4 regions of the Pseudomonas viciae genome follow, and region 1 is predicted to be linked to each of the others. Evidence: predicted binding sites of a transcription regulator. Region 1 holds the regulator's gene; each other region holds the start of a gene.
What was found. The regulator FliA, encoded in region 1, starts transcription of late flagellar genes. The targets are predictions, from matches to a motif close to CTAAAGTTTNNNNNNNNNNNGCCGNTAA.
Positions count from the first base shown of each region.

Region 2: a site for FliA is predicted at 1,597-1,624, ahead of EPZ47_RS13530 (methyl-accepting chemotaxis protein). Genes of this name have one in related genera too.
Region 3: a site for FliA is predicted at 1,623-1,650, ahead of flgM (flagellar biosynthesis anti-sigma factor FlgM). Genes of this name have one in related genera too.
Region 4: a site for FliA is predicted at 2,431-2,458, ahead of EPZ47_RS01740 (methyl-accepting chemotaxis protein). Genes of this name have one in related genera too.

Region 1 is NZ_CP035088.1:1,766,309-1,770,939, forward strand. Features, by position in the region: gene flhF (flagellar biosynthesis GTPase FlhF) at 1-879, shown strand, start outside; gene fleN (flagellar synthesis regulator FleN) at 996-1,826, shown strand; gene fliA (RNA polymerase sigma factor FliA) at 1,823-2,566, shown strand; gene EPZ47_RS08115 (chemotaxis response regulator CheY) at 2,732-3,103, shown strand; gene EPZ47_RS08120 (protein phosphatase CheZ) at 3,122-3,907, shown strand; gene EPZ47_RS08125 (chemotaxis protein CheA) at 3,938-4,631, shown strand, end outside.
Region 2 is NZ_CP035088.1:2,962,614-2,967,244, reverse strand. Features, by position in the region: gene EPZ47_RS13545 (MmcQ/YjbR family DNA-binding protein) at 1-224, shown strand, start outside; gene EPZ47_RS13540 (DUF1294 domain-containing protein) at 221-646, opposite strand; gene EPZ47_RS13535 (undecaprenyl-diphosphate phosphatase) at 643-1,473, opposite strand; gene EPZ47_RS13530 (methyl-accepting chemotaxis protein) at 1,743-3,377, shown strand; gene pnuC (nicotinamide riboside transporter PnuC) at 3,643-4,206, shown strand; gene EPZ47_RS13515 (AAA family ATPase) at 4,203-4,631, shown strand, end outside.
Region 3 is NZ_CP035088.1:5,158,878-5,163,508, forward strand. Features, by position in the region: gene EPZ47_RS22735 (chemotaxis protein CheV) at 1-670, opposite strand, end outside; gene flgA (flagellar basal body P-ring formation chaperone FlgA) at 749-1,513, shown strand; gene flgM (flagellar biosynthesis anti-sigma factor FlgM) at 1,687-2,004, shown strand; gene EPZ47_RS22750 (flagella synthesis protein FlgN) at 2,053-2,520, shown strand; gene EPZ47_RS22755 (flagellar brake protein) at 2,613-3,359, shown strand; gene EPZ47_RS22760 (MFS transporter) at 3,423-4,631, opposite strand, start outside.
Region 4 is NZ_CP035088.1:385,151-389,781, forward strand. Features, by position in the region: gene EPZ47_RS01735 (DUF924 family protein) at 1-339, shown strand, start outside; gene EPZ47_RS01740 (methyl-accepting chemotaxis protein) at 462-2,354, opposite strand; gene EPZ47_RS01745 (outer membrane protein assembly factor BamE) at 2,638-2,892, shown strand; gene EPZ47_RS01750 (lipocalin family protein) at 2,924-3,493, shown strand; gene EPZ47_RS01755 (formimidoylglutamate deiminase) at 3,616-4,631, opposite strand, start outside.

The DNA.
Region 1 (4,631 bases):
CTCGGCTCCCTGGCCTGGAACCAGCTGCAAGGCAGCCGTCCGGCCCAGGCCAACCTCTGGCGTCGCCTGCAACGCATCGGCTTGTCCGGCCCGTTGTCCCGTGACCTGCTGGCGCTGATCAACGGTATCGAAGAGCCTCGCCAGGCCTGGCGCATGTTGCTGGCACACTTGGCGCGGATGATCGTCACGCCGGAAGTCGAGCCGCTGGAAGAGGGCGGGGTGATTGCGATGGTCGGCCCTGCCGGCATGGGCAAGACCACCACCCTGGCCAAGCTCGCCGCCCGTTATGTACTCAAGTACGGCGCCCAGAGCATCGCCCTGGTGAGCATGGACAGTTTCCGCATCGGCGCCCAGGAACAACTCAAGACCCTGGGCCGGATCCTCAATGTGTCGGTGACCCATGTGGATCCGGGCCAGTCCCTGGTCCAGGCGCTGGAACCGCTGCTGCGCAAACGCGTCGTGCTGATCGACACCGCCGGCCTGCAAGCCAGCGATCCGGCCCTGCGCATGCAGCTCGAAAGCCTGGCCGGGCGCGGTATCAAGTCAAAAAATTATCTCGTGTTGGCAACCACTAGCCAAAAGCAGGTTCTAACCGCCGCGTACCACAGCTACAAACGCTGCGGGCTGGCCGGCTGCATCCTGACTAAGCTGGACGAAACGGCAAGCCTGGGCGAGGTGCTGAGCCTGGCGATCGGTCATGAATTACCGGTGGCCTACCTGACCGACGGACCGCGGATCCCGGATGATTTGCATCTGCCGCGCCGTCATCAACTGGTCAGTCGTGCCGTGAGTGTGCAAATGCAGGAAGAACCCAGCGAAGAAGCCATGGCTGATATGTTCGCTGATATCTACCACAGCCCGACCAAGCAGGTCGGCTGAGGTAATCATGAATATTTTTTGTACCTACATCGATGGTCTGCCATGCATTGTTCCGAATGGGAACGCGCAGCCAGTAATGTGGCCTCCGTCTAAGTAAGACAAGGTAAAGAACGAACATGGGCAGCATGCATCCCGTACAGGTGATCGCGGTGACCGGCGGCAAAGGTGGCGTCGGGAAGACTAACGTGTCAGTGAACTTGTCCCTGGCTCTGGCAGAGCTTGGCCGACGGGTCATGCTGCTGGACGCCGACCTGGGCCTGGCGAACGTCGATGTGCTGCTGGGGCTCACGCCCAAACGCACGCTGGCGGACGTGATTGAAGGCCGCTGCGAACTGCGCGACGTGCTGCTGCAGGGGCCCGGCGGGATTCGTATCGTGCCGGCTGCCTCCGGCACCCAGAGCATGGTTCACCTGACCCCGGCCCAGCACGCGGGCCTGATCCAGGCCTTCAGCGACATCGGTGATAACCTCGATGTGCTGGTGATCGACACCGCTGCCGGTATCGGTGACTCGGTGGTCAGTTTCGTCCGCGCTGCCCAGGAAGTGCTCCTGGTGGTCTGCGACGAACCGACGTCCATCACCGACGCCTATGCCCTGATCAAGTTATTGAACCGTGACTACGGCATGAACCGCTTCCGTGTCCTGGCCAACATGGCCCAGAGCCCGCAGGAAGGTCGCAACCTGTTCGCCAAGTTGACAAAGGTCACGGATCGTTTCCTGGACGTCGCCCTACAATACGTCGGCGCTGTGCCCTACGACGAAAGCGTACGCAAGGCTGTCCAGAAGCAACGTGCGGTTTATGAAGCCTTTCCCCGTTCCAAATGTGCGCTGGCGTTCAAGGCTATCGCCCAGAAGGTTGATACCTGGCCACTGCCGGCCAACCCTCGCGGGCACCTGGAGTTTTTCGTCGAGCGTCTCGTGCAACAAACAGCAGGGCCCGTGCTATGACAGCCAGCGGTTACAACCATCTCTATAAAAAATCGGCACGGGACGCCCAATACGAACTGATCGAGCGTTACGCGCCACTGGTCAAGCGTATCGCCTACCACTTGCTGGCGCGGTTGCCGGCCAGTGTCCAGGTTGAGGACTTGATCCAGGCAGGCATGATCGGCCTGCTCGAAGTGTCGAACAAATACGACGCGAGCAAAGGCGCCAGTTTCGAAACGTATGCCGGTATTCGCATTCGTGGGGCGATGCTCGATGAGGTCCGCAAGGGCGATTGGGCACCGCGTTCGGTGCATCGCAACACCCGCATGGTCAGTGACGCGATCCGCGCTATTGAAGCTAAAACCGGGCGAGACGCTAAAGATCACGAGGTTGCGGCCGAACTCCAATTGAGTCTCGATGATTATTACGGGATTTTGAACGACACCTTGGGCAGCCGCCTGTTCAGTTTCGACGACCTGCTGCAGGACGGCGAACACGAAGGGCTGCACGAGGACGGCGCGAGTGCTCACATGGAGCCATCGCGTGACCTGGAAGATGAGCGTTTCCAGAGCGCGCTGGCGGATGCGATTGCCAATTTGCCGGAGCGTGAGCGACTGGTCTTGGCGCTGTACTACGACGAAGAGCTGAACCTCAAGGAAATCGGTGAGGTCCTGGGGGTCAGCGAATCGCGGGTCAGCCAGTTACACAGCCAGTGCGCGGCCCGTTTGCGGGGGCGTTTGGGGGAGTGGCGAGCGCGCTGACAGCTGTGTGGGAGCATTGCGAACGAGCTGGTCTGGCATGCGCTGCGCCAGTCTCCAACCGTGGTGCTCCAGGCCGTTGTCGAGTGTTGTGCCGGATTGATTGAAATGGCGCGTTCAGGTGCTGGGCGCGTTTAAGACTGCTTGGAGGTCGAATTGGACAAGAACATGAAAATCCTCATCGTTGATGACTTCTCAACGATGCGGCGGATCATAAAAAACCTGTTGCGTGACCTTGGGTTCACCAACACGGTCGAGGCTGACGATGGCACTACTGCCATTCCGGTCCTCAACAGCGGGAGCATCGACTTTCTGGTGACTGACTGGAACATGCCCGGCATGACCGGTATCGACTTGCTGCGCCATGTACGCGCCGACGAAAAACTCAAGCACCTTCCGGTGCTGATGGTGACTGCCGAAGCCAAGCGCGAGCAGATCATCGAAGCGGCCCAAGCCGGTGTGAACGGCTATGTGGTCAAACCCTTCACGGCCCAGGCGTTGAAAGAGAAGATCGAAAAAATCTTCGAACGCATCGGTTAACGGCGCCACGGGGGAGCTATGGACAACGAATCTTCAATGGGCGACTTCGAATCGACCCTGAAAAAACATGCCCGCGAACTGGTCGACAGCCTTGAAAAAGGCCGCTTTGGCGATGCGGTTCAAATGATCCATGAGCTCAACCAGACCCGTGACCGAGGTCTGTATCAGGAAGTGGGCAAGCTCACGCGTGAATTGCACAGCGCAATTGTCAATTTCCAGATCGACCCGCACATGCCGCAGGCCGAGGAAGTCTCGCAGATCACCGACGCTACCGAGCGTCTGGGTTATGTGGTCAAGCTGACCGAGGCCGCAGCCAACCGCACCATGGACTTGGTGGAGAGCGCAACGCCGCTGGTCAATGGCCTGAGCGAAGAAGCCCAGGCCTTGAGCACCGATTGGGGCCGGTTCATGCGTCGCGAAGTCGGCGCTGAAGAGTTTCGGGAACTGGCCCGCCGGGTCGACGGTTTCCTGACGCGCAGCGGCACCGAGACCCGCGCCGTGGCAAGCAACCTCAACGACATTCTGCTGGCTCAGGACTATCAGGACTTGACCGGCCAAGTGATCAAGCGCGTGACCCAATTGGTCACCGAAGTTGAAAGCAATCTGCTCAAACTGGTGTTGATGGCCAGCCAGGTCGACCGCTTTGCAGGCATCGAACACGACCGTGAAGCGATACTTGCTGAAAAAGATCCACAAAAACATCTCTCGCAGGGTGAAGGTCCGCAGATTCATGCCGATAAAAGAGAAGACGTTATGTCCGGTCAGGACGATGTGGACGATTTGCTGTCCAGCCTTGGATTCTGAGTTTTAGCCCTGTTTTAGGAGCAGCCATTAATGAGCTTCGGCGCCGATGAAGAGATCCTTCAGGATTTCCTGGTTGAGGCCGGCGAGATTCTAGAGCAACTGTCTGAACAGCTGGTCGAGCTGGAAAGCCGACCAGATGATGCGGACTTGCTCAATGCAATTTTTCGCGGTTTCCACACTGTAAAAGGAGGCGCCGGCTTCCTCCAGCTCAATGAGTTGGTGGAGTGCTGCCACATTGCCGAAAACGTGTTCGACATCCTGCGCAAGGGTGAACGCCGCGTTGATTCGGAACTGATGGACGTGGTGCTCGAAGCGCTGGATGCGGTCAACGGCATGTTCAGTGAAGTGCGCGAGCGCTCGCCGATCACCGCTGCCACCCCTGAGTTGCTCGCCGCGCTGGCACGCCTGGCCGAGCCACAATCGGCTGACGAAGCCGCGCCGGTTGTCGAGGCGGTCGCTGAAGAACCGGTCGCCGAGGAATCGGGCGACATCACCGATAACGAATTTGAACAATTGCTGGACTCGCTGAACGCCGTCAAGGCTGAAGCCGCAGCCCCGGCAGTTCCCGCCCCCCCTGCGGCACCAAGCAGCGAGTCGACTGCCGCTGCCAGCGATGAAATCACTGACGACGAGTTCGAATCGTTGCTCGACCAGCTTCATGGCAAAGGCCAGTTCGCGCCCGATGCGGTTGTGCCTGCGCCAGCCGCGGCCGCCCCGAAAGCGG
Region 2 (4,631 bases), 1.2 Mb from region 1:
TGCGCAGCGATTCGCTGGCGTTCAAGGTCGACAAGGATCTGTTCCTCGGTCATTGCGACCGCCCGGGCATTCATCCCGCGCCTTACCTGGCGCGGGCCCAGTGGATCATCATGCAGGTGCCCTACCCGCTGGGTGCCGATGAACTGCGAGGCCTGCTGCAACGCTCTCACCAATTGGTGGTCAGCAAATTGCCCAAGCGCACCCAGGTCGGGTTGCTGCTCTAGAGCAACGTCAGCAGGCGCCCCAGGAACAACTGGTCGATCCAGAACACTTGGTGCAACAGCACGATGAACCAGAACACCACCTGAAACGACACCTTTCGGGTCTTGTGGCGAAACACCTGCTGGGCCAGCAGTGCCCCGGGCCAACCACCGGCCAGCTCCACCGCATGCAGCACGTTCTCCGGGGTGCGCCAGGCGTCAATGCGAGCCTTGCGCTTGTCGCTCCAGTACAGCAGAAACGCCAGCAGGCTGACGACGCCATAGGCCACCATCGGCACCCAGGACACCGACCGCAGTCCGAGCAGCAGCGACCCGAACAACGGCAAGGCACACAGCAGGACAAACACTATCAACTTGAGCCGCAGGTTCTGCACGGCGCCGTCGGTATTGCGCGCCACGCGTTTGCGGGTGCCTGGATCGTTCATGGCCGGGCAGCCGTCCAGTCCACCCAGCCGAATTGCCAGGTCGCCAGGATCAACAGGCCGAACGCGATCCGGTACCAGGCGAACACCGCGTAACTGTGACTGGCGATGAAGCGCAGCAGGCCCTTGACCGCGATCATCGCGAAAATGAATGCGGTGACGAAACCGATGGCAAACACCGGGAAATCCGCCGGAACGAACAGCTCGCGGTATTTATAGCCCGAATAGACAGCCGCACCGACCATGGTCGGCATCGCCAGGAAGAACGAGAACTCGGTCGCAGTCTTGCGCGACAGGCCGAACAGCAGCCCACCGATGATGGTCGCCCCCGAACGGGAGGTGCCGGGAATCATCGCAATGCACTGGGCCAGGCCGACCTTCAGGGCGTCCTTCCACGTGATCTCATCCACCGTTTCGGCGTGCACCTGGTGCTGGCGCTTTTCGGCCCAGAGCATCACCAAGCCACCCAATACCAGCGCAGCGGCCACCGTGATCGGATTGAACAGGTATTCGTGGATCAGGTCGGCAAACAGCACGCCCAGCACCACGGCGGGCAGGAAGGCGATCAGCAGATTGGCGGTAAACCGGCGGGCGCCGGGTTGCGTTGGCAAACCGAATACCACGTCGAAGATCTTGCGCCGAAACTCCCAGACCACCGCGAGGATCGCGCCCAGCTGGATAATGATATTGAACGCCATCGAGCGCTCGCCGCCGAACTCGAGCAAGTCGGCGACAATGATCTGGTGCCCCGTACTGGAAATCGGCAGGAACTCCGTCAAGCCTTCTACCACGCCAAGAATCAGTGCCGAAAAGGCGGTCCACAAATCCATTCATCCCCCAAAAGACTATGCTTGCGCAGGTCTCATAAAAATTTTAAGCAATATGCAGGTGCAAACAGCAGGCGCACGGTGACTGCGATTTCTCAAAAAAACCAATGAAAAAATCAGGACAGGCTCAGGTTTTGCGCTGCGGGGCCGAAATCCTATCAGACAAGCCCTGATAACGCTGCCGCGTTATGACCCAGGTCAATCACGCGTACCTGGCGGGCGCTAAAGTGCCGGCCGTCGTTATGACAAGAATAAAAACGGAGTGACAGCGTATGAATAGCTTGCGCAGTGTGTCGATCAGCCGACGCTTGTGGCTCATATTGGTCGTAGCCATCGTGATGTTATTCACGTTGGGCGCGTTCATGTTGAAACAGATCCACACCGACCTCTATCAGGCCAAGGTGCAGAAGACCCAGCATGTGGTGCAGACCGCCAGTGGCGTGCTGACCTACTACCATGGGTTGGAAACCGCCGGCACCCTGACCCGCGACGCTGCGCAAAAGCAGGCCCTGAGCGCCGTGCGCGGCCTGCGCTACAACGAAACTGACTATTTCTGGATCAACGACCTGACACCGGTCATGGTCATGCACCCGACCAACCCGAAACTTGAAGGCCAGAATCTCTCGGCGATCCGCGATCCGAACGGTTATGCGCTGTTCAACGAGATGGTCGCCATCGCCAAGGCCAAGGGCGCCGGCATGATCAACTACCTCTGGCCGAAACCGGGTGCCGAGGCGCCGGTGGCGAAGACTTCCTACGTCAAGCTGTTCGAGCCCTGGGGCTGGATCATCGGTTCGGGCGTGTACGTGGATGACGTGGAAGCCGAGTTCCAGTCCCAACTGATCAAAGCCTCGTTGATCGGCCTGGCAATCACGTTGCTCATGGGGCTGTTATTGACCCTGATCGTGCGCAGCATCGTCCGACCGCTGCAGGAAACGGTCAACGCCATGGCCAACATCGCCAGCGGCGAAAGCGACTTGACCCGCACCCTCGACACCCACGGCCAGGACGAAGTCACGCAACTGGCGCGGCACTTCAACGCCTTTACCGCCAAGCTGCGGCAAGTGGTGACCCAGTTGCAAGCCTCGGCCAGCGCGCTGGGGCAATCCTCCAACGAGTTGGGCAACGATGCCGCCCAGGCCCAGGAGCGCAGCCAGCAGCAGTCGCAACAAATGGAACTGGTGGCCACCGCGATCAACGAAGTGACCTATGGCGTGCAGGACGTGGCGAAGAACGCCGAGCACGCCGCCAGTGAGATGCGCGACGCCGAATCCCAGGCCCAGCAAGGCCAGGTCAATATCGATGGCAGCTTGCAGCAGATCGACCGCCTCTCCCAGACCATCGACCAGGCGGTGGAAGTGATTCGCACCCTGGCGAGCGAAAGCACCCAGATTGGCAGCGTGCTGGAAGTGATCCGTTCCATTGCCGAGCAGACCAACCTGTTGGCCCTCAACGCCGCCATCGAAGCCGCCCGCGCCGGTGAGCAAGGCCGTGGTTTTGCGGTGGTGGCCGATGAAGTACGGTTGCTGGCACAGCGTACGCAAAAGTCCACCGCTGAAATCCAGGCGATGATCGAACGTCTGCAAAACCATTCCGAGGCCGCGGTAAAAGTCATCAGCGACAGCAGCCGCGCCTCCCAACTGACCATCGAACAGGCCGGCCTGGCGGGTGCCAGCCTTAACGCTATCGGCCAGGCCCTGCGCAACCTCAACAGCCTGAACGCCTCCATCGCCAGTGCCACCCTGCAGCAGGCCCATGTCGTGGAAGACATCAACCAGAACGTCACCCAGGCGGCCGGACTGTCCCACAGCACGGCCGTGGCGGCCGAACAGTCGAGCCTGGCGAGCACGCGGCTCAAGGCACTGAGTGAACAATTGAACGGGTTGCTCACACAGTTCCGGGTCTAAGGATTGATGGACTCTTTGTGGGAGCGAGCTTGCTCGCGATGACGGCGGCACATTCAGCACTGATGCAAGCTGAGCCACCGCTATCGCGAGCAAGCTCGCTCCCACAGAGGGGGGTGTACTGAGCCCAGGTTTCGTCCTCACCGCAAATCCCTTGTGGAAGCGAGCCTGCTCGCAATAGCGTCGGCACAGCCAGCATTGATATTGGAGCTGCCCACGCCATAACGTTTACAATCCCCGCCCTCTCCCTCTTCCCCAAGGAATCGCCATGTCCGGGCTTGAACTGTTTGCCGCAGCCCTCGGCGTGATTGCTGTCTGGCTGACCGTCAAGCAGAACCCCTGGTGCTGGCCGATCGGCCTGGTCATGGTGTTGCTGTACAGCTGGATTTTCTTCGAGGTGAAGTTGTACTCGGACATGTTGCTGCAGGTGATCTACGCCGTGCTGCAACTCTATGGCTGGTGGCAATGGACCCGCGCCGGGCAGCATCATGATGGCCGGCAGGTGACGCGCCTGGGTGGGCCATCGGTGCTGCTCGGGTTGGCCATCGGTGCCGCAGGCAGCTTGATGCTGGGCGCCGCCATGGCGCATTGGACCGACGCCGCCCAGCCCTGGCTCGACGCGGCGCTCACCGGTTTCAGCCTCGTGGCCCAGTGGTGGATGGCGCAGAAGCGCGTGCAATGCTGGCCCCTGTGGATCGCCCTGGACGTCATCTTCGTTGGCCTGTTCGTCTACAAGGACCTGCACCTCACCGCCGCGCTCTACGCCCTGTTCACCCTGTTGGCGATCCAAGGCTGGCGGGAATGGCGCGCCGATCCGGCCCTGCGCGCATGAAGGTGGTGGTTCTGACCGGCCCGGAATCCAGCGGCAAGAGCTGGCTGGCGGCGCAGTTGCAGACGCATTTCGGCGGTTTGCGGGTGGATGAATACGTTCGCCATTTCATGGAACAGCACCTGCGCGATACCTGCCTGGGCGACATCACCGACATCGCCACCGGCCAATTGGCCTGGGAGGACATGGCTCGTGCCCGGCTGCCGAGGTTGCTGATCCTCGACACCCATCTGTTGAGCAATATCCTCTGGAGCCAGACCCTGTTCGATGACTGCCCAGCCTGGCTCGAGCCGGCCTTGCTCGCGCGCCATTACGACTTGCACCTGCTGTTGAGCCCCGAGCAGGTCGAATGGATCGGTGACGGCCTGCGCTGCCAGCCTGACCTGGCAGAGCGCCTGCGCTTCTTCGACGCGATCGAGCATTGGCTG
Region 3 (4,631 bases), 3.3 Mb from region 1:
CATCGACCAGTTGGCGCAGGTAATCCAGCGCCTGCCGCCCGTCATTCAACGCTACCACTTCAACGCCGATCGTTTGTAGACAACGGGTGACCTGCTTACGTGCTACCGAAGAATCATCGACAGTCAGTACCCGCAGCGATATCGCCTTGTGCTGGGTTTCGGCATCCACCACACCCAAGGAGATCGTCTCGGTGGTCGGCGCCACCTCGGCGAGGATCTTCTCCACGTCGATGATTTCCACCAACTGGTTATCGACCCGGGTCACCGCCGTCAGGTAGTGATCGCGGCCCGTGCCCTTGGGTGGTGGATGAATCTCTTCCCAGTTCATGTTGACGATGCGCTCCACCGAGCGAACCAGGAAACCCTGGGTCTTGGTGTTGTACTCGGTGATGATCACGAACGGATTGCTCTGATCCAGCAGCCGACCGGAACCGGTCGCCATGGCCAGATCGAGAATCGGGATGGTCGCTCCCCGGATATTCGCCACACCGCACACGACGGGACTGGACTTGGGCATCAGGGTCAGCTTAGGACATTGCAGCACCTCGCGGACCTTGAATACGTTGATTCCATACAATTGCTGGCCGTCGAGACGGAACAGCAACAGCTCCAGGCGATTCTGACCGACCAGCTGTGTACGCTGGTTTACCGAGTCCATTACTCCCGCCATGCCCTGACTCCTACCTAACGCTAATGTGTCCGACGCGCATTCATCACTAAACGGCACGGGGCTTGCTATTCAACCGGCATGAACGCACAAACGACATTTTCTCGACGCCTGATCACTCACTGCCGCCATTGGCTCGGTGCACTGTTGGCTGTCTGCCTGTTCACTTCGGGCGGCCCTGCCCTCGCTGCTGTTCCGGTTACCTTGCCTGATCTACTTATCGGCGTCACTCAGGGCTTTCTTGAATTCACCGTAGAAGACTACCTGGCTACCAGTCAAACCGAAGGCCGCTACGAAATCGAAGTCAACCAACTCGACCCACGGTTGCGCATGCCGATGTGCGACAAGGAATTGACTGCTTCGCTGGAGAGCCCGGCCCGGCCCATGGGCCGCGTCACCGTGAAAGTGCGTTGTGACAGCGCTGCGCCCTGGACGGTGTTCGTGCCCGCTCAAGTGCGCCTGTTCCGCGAAATTGTCACCACCACCCGTCCGCTCAAGCGAGCCGGGATTGTCGAGCCTCAGGACGTGGTGTTGCGCGAACGGGATATCAGCCAGATCACCCAGGGTTTCCTGACCTCCGTCGACCAGGCGATCGGCCAGAAACTTGTCCGACCAATGGTCGCCGACCAGGTCGTTACCCTGGTGCACCTGGAGCAGGCCGAAGTGATCCGCAAAGGCGACCAGGTAGTCATCACCGCCCGCAGCGGAACCTTGGCCGTGCGGATGCCGGGCGAAGCCCTGTCCAACGGCGGTATGCGTGAACAGATCCGGGTAAAGAACCTCAACTCCCAACGGGTAATCAAGGCGCAGGTGATGGCCCCAGGCCAGGTGGAAGTGGCTATGTAGCGATAAGGTAGAGACGGGTAGAAAGCTGGCGCTTGATCCCGGTGTTCCCTAGACTGTGCCTTACGCAAAGGCAAGCGCAGACGTGCGCACGTTCATTGAATAAATGAGCCTAAAGTTTTTTTGGGGATGGCCGAAAACATGGCAAGCGTCCAAATACCCAGAGGTTTTTTACCATGGTCATCGATTTCAATCGTTTAAACAGCTCTTCACCGTTGACAGGCACTACGCGTACCAGCGTGAGCAAGGAAACTGTCGAAACCGACAAATCCGCACCGCTGCCTACCCCGGCCGAACAAGTCAGCAACGGAGAGTCGGTACACCTCAGCAATGAGGCTCAGCAGTTGCAGAAGGTCACTGACAAGCTGCGCGATCAACCTGTCGTCGACAACGCCCGCGTGGCCGAGTTGAAAGCAGCAATCGCCGATGGCAGCTATAAAGTCGACAGCAGCCGCGTAGCCAGCAAACTGCTCAACTTCGAAGCCCAGCGCTAGGCTGCCGCCAGCGCCAGGCTTTTGGACGCTTAAGACCCAAGGCCAGCCATGCACGACACTAATTTGTTGCAACTGATCACCGACGACTTTATTCCAGCACAACAATTGCTGGAGTTATTGCAGGCCGAATCCCTGGCACTGCATGGTCGCGATATGCCCTTGCTGGAAAATATCCTGGCGCAGAAACAGGCATTGATCATCTTGCTCGATCAGCATGGCCGCAAGCGCAGCGAGACCCTCGCCAGCCTCAACCTGCCCGCCAACCACGAAGGCCTTGAACAACTGGCCAGCCAATCATCGATCGGCGATCAGTTGCTGTCCCAAAGCGCAGTGCTCAATGAGCTGCTCGCCCAGTGCCAGGCCGCCAACGTTCGCAATGGCCAGTCGATCCAGGTCCAGCAGGCCGCCACTGCCAACCAGTTGCGCATCCTCAATGGCGGCGAAGTGCCGACCCTGTATGACGCTCGCGGCTCGACCGCCAAGATGGTCAAGCACCGCCCGCTCAGCCAGGCATGAAACGAACAATGCCTGCGCTCTATCAACGCGCGATACATGCTGGCAAAATGCTGGCTTTTTGTAGTCGTATTTTGCCTGGAGATTGACCCACCGTGTTCAATGACTCAAACGCGGATGATGCTCCGCAGCCACCCAAGGTGCTCAGCACGCCCCTGGAAATCGCCGGCAACCTGCGGATGCTGCAAGATAGCCATGACCCGTTGATCATTACCTTCCACGAACGTACCCAGCGCTTCCAGAGCTACCTGGTGGACATCGATCGCGAGAGCAACTCCATCGCCCTGGATGAAATGATTCCCCGGGACGGTGAACGCTTCCTGCTGGCAGGCGAACCGTTTCGTGTCGAGGGTTTCCATGACGGCGTGCGCATCGCATGGGAAGGCAAAGGCCCCTTGACCATCACCGAATCCAGCGACGGTCGCTGCTATCGCGGCGCCTTGCCCGACGAAGTGGTCTACCACCAACGCCGCAACGCCTTCCGCGCCGCCCTGAAACTGGCGCAACTGGTGGACGTCGAACTGGGTGGCGAAAAGCTCAAGTCCTCCGTCAACGGCAAGCTGCTGGATATCTCGGCAACCGGTTGCAAGCTGCGCTTCGAAGGCGACATTACCGCGCGCCTGCAATTGGGCCAGGTTTACGAACGTTTCATCGCAGCCCTGCCCTTTGGCAACATGACTGCACCGGTTGAACTGCGTTACCTGCATTTCGAAGAGCGGATCAACACCACCTTCGCGGGTGTGCGCTTCCACAATATCACTGGCCTGGTGCAACGGCAGGTCGAGCGTTTCGTCTATCAGCTGCAGCGCGAAGCCCGGCGTTTCGATAAAGACGACCTCTGATCTGCTTCGCGCCACGAAAAACGGGCAGTCCCTTGCGGTAACTGCCCGTTTTTTATGCCTGGTTCAAGGCCTGGCTTGAGTAAAACTGGGGGTCTCTGGCTCGTCAGGCGCCGCTTCGGTTTCAGCGACCGGCTCTGCAGCCGGTTCTGACTCAACGTCCGGATTGGCCGGCGCCTGCATCTGCTCCTGCACCACCTGCTCATCCACTCGCGGATCGAGGCACGCCACCAGGGGTGAACTCGACATGCTGTCGGGCATTGCCACGTGATGCAGCGGTGCGTCATCGACCTGATGCAGGTTGGTCACCGCTTTCGGCCGGATCCGCCACACCAGCACCAACGCGAAGAACGCGAAGAACGCATATAGCATCTGACTGCCAAACATCTTCATCAGCACCCCGGCCACCAGCGGCCCGATACTGGCACCGACGCCGTAGGTCACCAACAGCATTGCCGTGAGCGACACCCGACGATCCCCTTCGACATGGTCGTTGGAAAACGCCACCGCCAGCGGATACAGGCAGAACTGCACCAGCGAACAGAAGAATCCCGCGACGAACAGCACCTCCAGCGGTACTTTCGGCAGGATCGCCAGCGGTAACGCGCACACCACCAGGACCAGCGCAAAACACCGAATCAGCAACGCCCGATCATAGCGGTCGGACAGCCAGCCCAGCGGCCACTGCACCAACAGTCCGGCGAAGATGCAGCTACCCATGAACAGACCGACCTGCTCGGTCGACAGGCCCTGCTGAGAGGCGTACAGCGGTGCCAGGCCATAGAACGAGCCGACGATCAGCCCGGAGCCCAACACCGTGCTCAACGACTGCGGCACGCGCTTGATGAAGAATCGCGGCTCCATCGGCGCCGGATGCAGCGCCGCCGGGTGAATCCGCCGGGTCAGCGCCACCGGCACCAGGCACAGGGCGAAACACAGCGCCACCAGCATCAGCAGCTCCAGCCCAAGGGCCGGGTGCATGACCAGGATCAGTTGACCCAGTACCAGCCCCAGGTACGAGGCGATCATGTAGCCACTGAACACCACGCCACGCTGCTTGGCCTCCGCCTGTTCGTTGAGCCAGCTCTCAATGACCATGTACTGGCACATCATGCCCAGGCCGACAATCGTCCGCAGCACGATCCAGGCCGGCAACCAGTCCACCAGTCCATGGCCCAGCACCGCCGCCCCGACGATCCCGGCGCAGGCCGAATAGGCGCGGATATGCCCGACGCGAGCGATCAGCCGGTGGCCGATCTTGCCACCCAGCACCAG
Region 4 (4,631 bases), 1.4 Mb from region 1:
TTTTCCGGTGACCTGCGAGCGCAAGCGCTGGTGGCCCAGGGCATGGCGGCGGGTTTCGACCGGCAACTCAAACCGATCCAGCGTGTATTCATCTACCTGGTGCTCGAGCACTGCGAAAACCTGGCGGTGCAGAACGAGGCCGTGTCGCGGTTCATCGACTTGGTTCGCGAGCAGCCTGAAGCGGATCGAGCGGTGTTTGAAGACAACCTGGATTATGCCGAGCGGCATCAGAAGATCATTGCGCGGTTTGGGCGCTTTCCCCACCGCAATGCGGTGTTGGGGCGCGAGTCTACGGCTGAGGAAATCGAGTTCTTGAACAGGCCTGGGTCCAGGTTCTGAATTTTCTGCGAGGCTGATGCCGTCTTCGCGAGCAAGCCCGCTCCCACAGTCGATCGTGTTTCCCTGACGGGGCTCGGTCAACTGTGGGAGCGGGCTTGCTCGCGAAAGGGCCCTTGAGAGCGTTAGATCCGGAAGCTACCCACCAACTGCTTCAAGCGCGCCGCCTGCTGTTCAAGGTCGGCACAGGCGCGCAATGTCGCTTGCAGGTTTTCCACGCCTTCCTGGTTCAGGGTATTGATCTCGGTGATGTCGACGTTGATCGATTCCACCACGGCGGTCTGCTCTTCGGTGGCGGTGGCCACGGACTGGTTCATGCCGTCGATTTCGCCGATGCGCTGGGTCACGCTGCCCAGGCGTTCGCCGGCCTGGTTGGCGATGCCGACGCTGCTTTCGCTCTGGCGCTGGCTGTCGGTCATGGTCAGCACCGCTTCCCGGGCACCGACTTGCAGCTCTTCGATCATCTTCTGCACTTGCTGCGCCGAATCCTGGGTGCGGTGGGCGAGGTTGCGCACTTCATCGGCTACCACCGCGAAGCCGCGTCCGGCTTCACCGGCCCGGGCGGCCTCGATGGCGGCGTTCAGGGCGAGGAGGTTGGTCTGCTGGGAAATGCTGGTGATCACCTCCAGGATCTGACCGATGTTCACCGTGTTGCTGTTCAGGGTTTCGACGTTGCCGCACGAATCGCTGATCTTGGCCGACAGCTGCTGCATGGCGGCGATGGTTTTATCCACCACTTGCTGACCGTCTTCGGCCAGGCTGCGGGCATCGCTGGAGTGCTGGGAGGCAAGGGCGGCGTTCTGGGCGATTTCCTGGGCGGCGGCGCCGAGTTGGTTGATGGCCGCGGCCACGCTGCTGGTGCGCGACGCTTGCTGGTCGGAGTTGTACATCGACGAGTTGGACGCACTGACCACGCGCAGGGCAACTTCGTTGACCTGGCCGGTGGCCGAGGCCACTTCACGAATCGAGGTATGGATACGCTCGACAAAGCGGTTGAAGGAAGTGCCCAGGGCACCGAATTCGTCGTGGCCGTGAATGACCAGGCGCCGGGTCAGGTCGCCTTCGCCTTCGGCGATGTCATGCATGGCGCGACCCATGGTCAGCAGCGGTTGCATCAGCACGCGGATCAGCATGCCCAGCAGGGCAATGATGAACACCACGGCAATGGTCATGGCGATCAGTGCCGAGGTACGGAACTCGCTGAGCATCGCCAGGGCGGTGTCCTTGTCGAGCACCAGCGCCACGTACCAATCGGCGCCCGGCACGCCGTTGACGCGGGTGAAGGAGATGAATTGGGTCTTGCCGTCGAGATCGACTTCCTTCACGCCCGGGCTGATTTGCGGTGCGCCGTTGGGGTAGGCCTCGGCCAGGGTTTTGAGCACGCGCTTGCTGTCAGGGTGGATCAGGATCTTGCCGTCGGCGCTGACGATGAACGCATGGCCGTGGCCACCGAAGTTCAGCGAGTTGATGATGGCGCTGACGCTCGACAGGTCGATGTCCGCACCGGCCACGCCGATCATTTGGTTCTGGTGTTGTACCGGCGTGGCGACGGTGATCACCAGTTTGCCCGACGAGGCGGCAATGTAGGGTTCGGTCACGATGGCTTGCTGTGCGCTGTTGGCGGCCTTGTACCAGCCACGGGCACGCGGGTCGTAATCGGCGGCGCGATTGCCGGCTGGTACCGAGAACATCACGCCATCGGTGCCACCGAAATAGCTGAGCTGAAAGTTGCTGGTGTACACCGGCAGGCCCACGGCGCGTTTGAGGCTGTCGGCACTGCTACCGTCTACGGCGATCTGCTGGGCCAGCGATTGCAGCAGTTGGATACGGCCTTCGACCCACGTCTGAATGTTACGGCTGGTCAGGCTGCCGAGCTCCTGCATGGAGGTCTCGGTGCTGGCGTGCAGGCTCTGGCGCTGACGGTAGTCGTTGAACAGGATGAAACAGGCGAATGCAACGGCCACCACAAGAGCGGCAGCCAGGAGGATTTTGTGGCTGAATTTCATGTTTCTGGTCATTAAGAGCGCTACCGCACAGGAGCTGGTCAGGAAGGGGGGGCAATTTGCCATAACGCAGGGCTTTGCGCTGTTCTTTTTATCGGCCTGGAAGTGCCAGAGATCAGCGATCGGCGGGGTAATCCCGACGAAATGCACGACGCCGTCACAAACTGATTGATTTACCGACGAAAGACCGTCCTGGGGCCCAATAAATACTAGGGCTGTCGGGGAACCAGATAGGGGTTTTCTCTTCTAAGCTTCTGGTTGGCACCCAGCCACCCCCTTCCGTTCCAGGAGTTACACCATGTCGCTGCGATCTATTGCCTTGTTGTGTGTGTGCGTCGTGTTGACTGCATGCAGCAAGGTTAACCAGGAAAACTATTCGAAGCTGTCAGCCGGGATGCCCAAGGCAGAAGTCGAAACGTTACTGGGTAAACCGACCGATTGTTCGGGCGCGCTCGGCATGTCCAGTTGCACCTGGGGCGACCAGAAAAGCTTTATCAGCGTGCAGTACGCCGGTGACAAAGTGTTGATGTTTTCCGGCCAAGGCCTGAAGTAAACCGGGGCCAAGCGCCCGCGGGAGAAAAATAATGATGCGGTTAGTGTTAGTGCTTTTAGCTGGCCTGGTTTTGGCTGGCTGTGCCACTTCTGGCGAAGATCCGTTGGCACCCAAGACGGTCAGCAGCGTCAACCTCAAGCGTTACCAAGGGACCTGGTACGAGTTGGCCCGCCTGCCCATGTATTTCCAGCGCAACTGCGCGCAATCCGAAGCTCATTACACCCTCAAGCCTGACGGCGACGTGGGTGTCCTCAATCGCTGCCTGACTTCGGACTGGCAGTGGGAAGAGGCCCGCGGTACCGCTACGCCACAAGTACCGGGCAAGACCGACAAGCTCTGGGTCGAGTTCGACAACTGGTTTTCGCGGATCGTGCCGGGTGTGGCAAAAGGGCAATACTGGGTGCTGTACGTCAGCGACGACTACAAGACCGCCATTGTCGGCGACCCGAGCCGCCGCTACATGTGGTTGCTGTCCCGCACACCGACCGTCAATAGCGTCGTGCGCGAAGAACTGCTGAGCATGGCGCGTCAGCAGGGCTATGACACGACACGCTTGATCTGGCGAGCGTCGGATCGGCAGATGGCCAAGACTTCGGACTGACTGTCTGCAAATACTCAATGTGGGAGCGGGATTGCTCGCGAAGGCGGTGTATCAGCCGACATAATCGTTAGCTGAAAAACCGCCTTCGCGAGCAAGCCCGCTCCCACACTTTTTTATCTGCGTCAGCCTAAGAGCTCGCGCAAGACCTGGGTAAACGCTCGGGCGCTTTCTTCTTCCCCGGCATGGCGTCCATCGCGCACCACCCACCGTCCGCCGACCATCACGTCGCGCACCTGGCGATCCCCGCCGGCAAACAGCCAGCGATTGAGGATCCCGTCGCCCTGGGCCGTGGCCAGGTACGGATCGTTGCCATCGAGCACCAGCCAGTCGGCGCGCTTGCCGATCTCGAGGGCGCCGACCGGTTGCCCCAGAGCTTGGGCGCCACCCTCCAAAGCAGCATCAAACAAGGTGCGACCGACCATCGGCTGATCCGCCCGATACATGCGGTTGCGCCGTTGATCCCGCAGGCGCTGGCCGTACTCCAACCAGCGCAACTCTTCGACCACGCTCAACGACACATGACTGTCGGAGCCGATCCCCAGGCGCCCGCCCTGGGCGAGGAAATCCACGGCCGGGAAAATCCCGTCGCCCAGGTTGGCTTCGGTGGTCAGGCACAGGCCGGCGATTGCCCGGCTCTTGGCCATGAGGCTGACTTCCTGGGCGTTGGCGTGGGTGGCGTGGACCAGGCACCAGCGCTGATCCACTTCGGTGTTTTCGTACAGCCATTGCAGCGGACGAGCGCCGCTCCAGCTCAGGCAGTCGTCGACTTCCTTCTGCTGCTCGGCAATGTGGATGTGCACCGGGCAGTGACGGTCGCTCGCGGCCAGCACTTCCTGGATCTGGCCAGGTGTCACGGCGCGCAGCGAGTGAAAACACAAACCCAGTGCCTGAGCCGGTTGTTTGGCCAGGATCGGCTGCAGGCGCGCTTGAAGTTTCAGGTAGTTTTCGCTGCTGTTGATGAAGCGACGCTGCCCGTCATTGGGCGCCTGGCCGCCAAAACCGGAATGACTGTAGAGCACCGGCAGCAGCGTCAGGCCGATGCCGGCGGCGCTGGCGGCGTGGCTGATGCGCAAGGCCAGTTCCGCCGGGTCGGCATAAGGCGCGCCGTCGATGTCATGGTGCACATAGTGGAATTCGG